2 linked regions of the Bdellovibrio bacteriovorus genome follow. The protein of the gene in region 1 interacts with the protein of each later gene in a pairwise test. Links are inferred from orthologs where the notes say so. Each region holds a gene or a part of one and is shown in the gene's direction. Other genes may lie near its edges.

Region 1 (3,226 bases):
GACATACTCTACATAACTCCCATGGCATTTGGCGTCTATATCCACATTCCCTACTGTATCCAGCGCTGTACTTACTGCGATTTTGCCACTTATGAGCAAAGCAAGATTCTGCCGCCGGATCAGTACGTCGAACTCCTGTTTAAGGAGATTCGCCAGAAGCACCGCTATTACACTCCCCAAAGTCTGGACACCATTTACTTTGGTGGAGGCACGCCGAGCCTCATCCCTGCAAATCTCATTGTAGCGATTATCAAAGAGCTGGGTAGATATGGATTTACAACTAGACCTGACACCGAGATCACCATCGAGATCAATCCGGCGACCGTCAGCAAAGAAAAACTGAAAACCTATCTGGATAACGGCATCAACCGTTTCAGTGTGGGTGCTCAAACCTTTGATGATCGCCTGTTGAAAATGGTTCATCGCGAGCATTCGGCCAAACAAACCCTGGAGACTCTCGACCTTCTTCGGGCTCATGGAGTGAATTTCAGCTTTGATATTCTGTTTGCACTGCCTTCACAAACTGTCGAGGGCCTGCGCCGTGATGTGGAAATCGCTGTTGAACAAGGGGCCAAACATATCAGCCCTTATTGTCTGACAGTTCCCGACGGGCATCCTTTGTCAAAAGGCCGCCCGATTGACGACGAACAGGTTGAAATGTTTGACATCATCGCTGATGAACTGACGCGCAAAGGTTTTCAGCAGTACGAAATATCCAACTTTGCCCTGCCCGGTTTTGAGTCCCGTCACAACATGCTTTACTGGGTCGATGAACCATATTGGAGCCTGGGCCTGAGCGCACATTCCTATTCCAAAGAATCCGCCTGGGGCACGCGTTACTGGAACATCAATTCCATCAACGAATACCAAAAGCAAATTCTGGCATTTGACGGTCAGGAATTTGATTCTCCGGTGCGCCATCTGCCATCGAATCAGGTGGAAGTGCTGGAAATGCATCAGGCGCTTACAGACTTTTGTCATACTTCGATGCGTCTGATGCGTGGACTCAATGTGGGCCAGCTTCAAGCCAAATTCCCGCAAAACGTCAGCGAAAAGGTCCTGCAAATCATGAAAAATCTGGAAGAAAAATCCTGGATTCGCCATGACAACGGGCATTGGTCACTGACGCGCGAGGGCCTTGTGCTGAGCAACCGTGTTTTCCAGGAACTGACTTTCCTTCAAGAAGATCTCTAAGGGGCTAGGAGTTTTTCTTCCGCCCCCCTGACATTGACATTGCTTCGTGAATACACAATCTTAAGTATTGCGAAAGGAAGTCTCATGTCAGAAGAAAACAACTCTCAAAACTCCAATCCTCCCAATCCAGAAAATGGCGAAATCGCTTCTGAGATCCAGAAACTTCAGGAACAAGCGGAAAAGTTCAAAAACGACTATCTTTATCTGCGCGCTGAGTTTGAAAACTACAAACGCAACGCGATCAAGGAACGTTCCGAGTTGACGAAGTACGGCGGCGAGCGTCTGGTGCGCGACCTGCTGGAAGTGGTGGACAATTTCGACCGCGCCCTGAGCGTGAACGTGAGTGCTGAGAACTTCAACACCTTCAAACAGGGTGTGGATATGACCGCTCAGGAATTAAAATCCCTGCTTCAGCGTCACAATGTGACCGAAATCCCGGCGCAAGGCGCACCGTTTGATCCGAACGTTCACGAAGCGCTGAGCAGCGAAGCGACAGACCAAATGGCCCCTGGCCACGTGGTGCGTGTGTTTAAAAAGCCTTACAAACTTCATGATAAAGTGATCAGACCTGGCCAAGTGGTTGTTGCCAAGAAGCCAGAGTAAGGAACCTGCTTGTCTAAAAAAGATTTTTACTCCCTTTTGAATGTTTCCCGCTCGGCCACTGCTGATGAGATCAAAAAATCTTATCGCAAGCTGGCTATGCAGTATCACCCGGACAAAAATCCCGGCGATAAAAAGGCCGAGGAAAAATTCAAGGAAATCACCGAAGCCTACGAGGTTTTGAGTGATACCAAAAAACGTGAAATGTACGACCAGTTCGGTCACGCCGGGGCCCAGGGCTTTGGCGGAGCTGGCGGCCCGTTCGGCGGTGCCGGGGGATTCGGTGGCTTTGGTGGTGCCGGAGCTGGCGGTGCTGGAGCCGGGGCCGGTGGCGATCCCTTCCAGGACATCTTCGGGGATGTCTTTGGTGAGATCTTCGGCAATGCCCGTGGCGGACCCGGAGCTGGTGGAGCTCGCGCGCGCCGTCCTTCCAAAGGCACGGACCTGCGCTATACACTGAATATCTCTTTTGAAGAATCCGCCTTGGGCAGCGAAAAAGTCATCAGCTTCATGCGCCAGCGTGGCGGCCGTGAAGAGCCTGCGAAACTTTCCGTGAATGTTCCTGCCGGCGTGAAAGAAGGCCAGCGCCTGAAACTGGCCGGCGAAGGTGATGCTTCCGGAGGCGCTGCCGCCGGAGACCTGTATGTGATTATCAACATTCAGGAACACCCGCTGTTTAAACGAAACGAAAACGATGTGACATTGGATCTTCCGATTGTTTACACCGATGCGATTTTGGGAACCAACATCGAAGTTCCGACCCTGACGGGAAAAGCCATGATCCGCATTCCTCCGGGAACACACTCTGGCCAGACCTTCCGTCTGAAGGGCAAAGGTTTCCCTAAACTGGGCGGCTTTGGATCCGGCGACATGCTTGTGCGCGTTCTGGTGGACACCCCAAGCAGCCTGAGCAACAAACAAAAAGAACTGGTGGAAGAACTTGCCAAGACCACGGACACAAGTCCGCTGGTGAAAGCCTTCCAGGATAAAGTCGCACAACTGATGAGGACGCGTAAATGAAACTCTACTTTTCACTCTTGCTGACGGCCGGCCTTCTGGCTTCCTGTACGACAGTAGCTACGAAACGCACCCCGATGAAACCGGCCGCAACGACGGCCGCTGCGGGTAAAAAACCAAAAGCCGTCGGCGGTCTGACCACCGGAAAACCGCCAGAGCAGATTGAAAGTGAAACCTTGAGCGTGCCTGCCACTCCAACCGCCGATGTGCTGGGACAACTCAAGTCCCTCGTAAATCAGGCCGTGCAAGCACCCAGCAAAGCAGATCAGGAATCTTACCGCCTTAAAGCAATCGACATCGTTGAAAACAAATTGAACGAAGATCAGCTTGAGGACGTGGCGGATGAATCCGACTTTGGATTCCTGCGCGGGCATGCGATGTTCCGCCTGGGGGAAATTTCCCTGGATAAAAAAGA
Region 2 (3,305 bases), 3.6 Mb from region 1 along the record:
ATCCGCCTGGCTGCGGGCGGAACGGACCCCAACATGGCTCACCGCGCGGGTTTGGAGGCGGTGGCTTCTCAGGATATCTCTGTGGAAAAGCTGGAACGCGAACTTCGTGAGGAAATCTATGACCTTGAGGTCGCTAAAGACCTTTCCGTGACGGACTATTTCGTGGGTTATCTTACGAAGGTTCAGGATAAAAAGACCGCCTTCAACGAAGTGGCCGGCAAACTGTCCCCGGAAGAGGTGGCGGAGCTGATGACGGCCTATGCGAACTCTGTGTTCGGGGCGCATTCTTCGGACCTTCCGGCCAGTGCGAATAACTTCGGAAAAGACGGCGTTAAATAAGCCCTCGAAAATTCTAAATAAGTCTTAATCTTTATTCGGCGCGCCAAAGCGTTTCATTCAGGAAAATTGGGCGCCCGACCTTGACTCTTTCCACAGCCGATTCATATTAGCTTCCGTATAGAAATTCTATAAAAACGAGTTTTAAACGGAGGCTCACAATGGCTAAGAACGAAATTGGCGTTCGCCCACTTCATGACAGAATTCTAGTTCGCAGAATGGCGGAAGAAGAAAAAACCGCTGGCGGTCTTTTCATTCCTGACACTGCAAAAGAAAAACCACAAAAAGGCGAAATCATCGCGACTGGTAAAGGCGGTAAAGGCCGCGTAACTGAAGATGGCAAGATCCTTCCATTGGAAGTTAAAGTTGGCGATAAAGTTCTTTTCGGAAAATACGCAGGAACTGAATTGAAACTGGATGGCGCAGAATACCTGATGATGCGCGAAGAAGACATCCTGGGCGTATTCAACTAATTCTTTTTATCAATAAGTAAACGGAGAAAATCATGAGTAAAGTAATCACATTCTCAGAAGACGCTCGTACACACATCCTTAAAGGTGTGAACACTCTGGCGAACGCAGTAAAAGTAACTTTGGGCCCTAAAGGCCGCAACGTTGTTATCGACAAATCTTTCGGTTCCCCACTGATCACTAAAGACGGTGTGACTGTTGCGAAAGAAATCGAACTTGAAAACAAATTCGAAAACATGGGCGCTCAGATGGTTAAGGAAGTTGCTTCCAAAACCAATGACGAAGCTGGTGACGGTACAACAACTGCAACAGTGTTGGCTCAAGCTATCTACCGTGAAGGCGCGAAACTTGTTTCCGCGGGCCACAACCCAATGTCCATCAAACGTGGTATCGACAAAGCAGTAGCTATCGTTATCGACGAATTGAAAGCGATGTCCAAACCGGTAAAAGGTTCCAACGAAGTAGCTCAAGTTGGTGCTATCTCTGCAAACAATGACAAAGAAATCGGTCAGATGTTGGCAGACGCTATGGATAAAGTAGGCCGTGAAGGCGTTATCACTATCGAAGAATCCAAAACTGCAAAAACTGAAGTGACTGTAGTTGAAGGTATGCAATTCGACCGTGGTTACCTTTCTCCATACTTCGTAACCAACGCAGAAAGAATGGAAGCAGTTCTTGAGAACGCCTACGTTCTTGTTTACGACAAAAAAATCTCTTCCATGAAAGACATGATCGGTATCCTTGAAGGCGTTGCAAAACAAGGCCGTCAATTGTTGATCATCGCGGAAGATGTTGAAGGCGAAGCATTGGCAACTTTGGTTGTTAATAAATTGCGCGGCACTCTGCACATCGCTGCAGTTAAAGCTCCAGGCTTCGGTGACCGTCGTAAAGCAATGCTTGAAGACATCGCGATCCTGACTGGCGCGAAAGTGATCTCTGAAGACGTTGGTTTGAAACTTGAGGCGGCGACTGTTGCTGACCTTGGTGTTGCAAAACGCATCGTTGTAGACAAAGACAACACAACAATCATCGATGGCGCTGGCAAAAAGAACGACATCAATGGCCGTGTTGGTCAGATCAAAGCTCAGATCGAAGAAACTTCTTCTGACTATGACAAAGAAAAACTGAAAGAGCGTCTGGCTAAATTGGCTGGCGGTGTTGCAGTTATCCACGTTGGTGCTCCTTCTGAAGTTGAGATGAAAGAGAAAAAACACCGCGTAGAAGACGCTTTGAACGCGACTCGCGCTGCGGTTGAAGAAGGTATCGTTGCTGGCGGTGGTACTGCTTTGCTTCGTGCTTCCACTAAAATCGACAAATCCAAATTCTCTGAAGAAGAGCAATTCGGTGCGACGATCATCAAACGTGCTTGCGAAGAGCCAATCCGTCAAATCGCGGCTAACGCTGGTTTGGATGGCGCGATCGTTTTGGATCGTATCCTTCAGAACAAGTCCACAACTTGGGGCTTCAATGCTTACTCTGACGAATACACTGATCTGATCAAAGACGGTGTTATCGATCCAGTTAAAGTTGTTCGTTGCGCTTTGACTAACGCAGCTTCCGTTTCTTCTTTGATGCTGACTACAGAGACTATGATCGCTGAAGCACCTAAGAAAGAATCTGCAGCTCCTGCAATGCCTGGCCACGACGGTATGGGCGGCATGGGTGGCATGATGTAATCAGATTAGCCTACGGCTAATCGATTGCACCCGCCGAAGCTATCAGCGAAGGCGGGTTACTGCTAAAAACAAAAAAGCCTGGGCTCTAAACCCAGGCTTTTTTTTAGAACAGGTACTGAACCCCACCGAACAACGTCGTCATCTTGTGACTGGTGCTGGTGGCGCGGGTGGCTCCTGAGAAATCCGTGCTGTAGTTTTCAATCATCAGCTCGCCGCGGATCTTAAAGCGCGTTTTCATTTTATAATCCATAAAGAAGCTGAAGGAATTGATCTTGCTGTCAGATCCTGAACCGCTGTCCTGGGATTCGCTCATGCCGGGATTCATATAGAAATCAAAGCGTCCGCCGATATCCACCGGGATTTCCTCAGACAGGGGGAACTGACCGGCCAGGCTGATTAAGAAGCCGCTATAGTCCATGCTGGTGAAGGTGGTGGGCGTGCTGCCATCCACAGTGAACTTTGTGGTCATGTAACCCGCACCGATTTGAAGCTTCGGTCCAAAGAAGTCATTGGTCAGCAGGAAGTTGTAGCCCGCATTCACGCCGTATTGCCCCACAGACATGTTCAAAGACGAAGGGGAGCTTCCGGCCTGGTTGTTATCAATCGAAAACACAGACTGGCGCAGGTGAACGCCCATGTACCATTCCGGATTCAGCCACAGCTCACCACGCACCAAAATGTTCGGAGCGAAGTTGTTGCTGCCACTCACCGACTCTGGTGTCGTCAGGCTGGTGTTTTGGGTGTAGTTGCCAAAGCCCGCCATCAATTCCACCTTACCGAACTGCGGAGGCATTGTCGGCAGCCATTCGGTGGGCTCTTCGCC

The links.
Region 2: the proteins of grpE (region 1) and groL interact in binary tests that used the Escherichia coli proteins (3 or more experiments, as listed by UniProt). The link is inferred for Bdellovibrio bacteriovorus from one-to-one orthologs.

The regions. Positions count from the first base shown.
Region 1 is NZ_CP020946.1:80,201-83,426, reverse strand. What follows is about bases 137-3,037. They hold grpE (nucleotide exchange factor GrpE), read left to right. Parts: upstream 137-1,278; coding sequence 1,279-1,797; downstream 1,798-3,037. Other genes in these bases: B9G79_RS00370 (penicillin-binding protein activator), read left to right, coding at 2,811-3,037; B9G79_RS00375 (DnaJ C-terminal domain-containing protein), read left to right, coding at 1,807-2,814; hemW (radical SAM family heme chaperone HemW), read left to right, coding at 137-1,194. Also shown: B9G79_RS00390 (M16 family metallopeptidase), read right to left, coding at 1-5; more of hemW, read left to right, coding at 22-136; more of B9G79_RS00370, read left to right, coding at 3,038-3,226. UniProt on the Escherichia coli protein: Participates actively in the response to hyperosmotic and heat shock by preventing the aggregation of stress-denatured proteins, in association with DnaK and GrpE. It is the nucleotide exchange factor for DnaK and may function as a thermosensor.
Region 2 is NZ_CP020946.1:3,706,960-3,710,264, reverse strand. Bases 182-3,161 are described here. They hold groL (chaperonin GroEL), read left to right. Parts: upstream 182-841; coding sequence 842-2,482; downstream 2,483-3,161. Other genes in these bases: B9G79_RS17760 (hypothetical protein), read right to left, coding at 2,586-3,161; groES (co-chaperone GroES), read left to right, coding at 513-809; B9G79_RS17775 (hypothetical protein), read left to right, coding at 182-339. Also shown: more of B9G79_RS17775, read left to right, coding at 1-181; more of B9G79_RS17760, read right to left, coding at 3,162-3,305.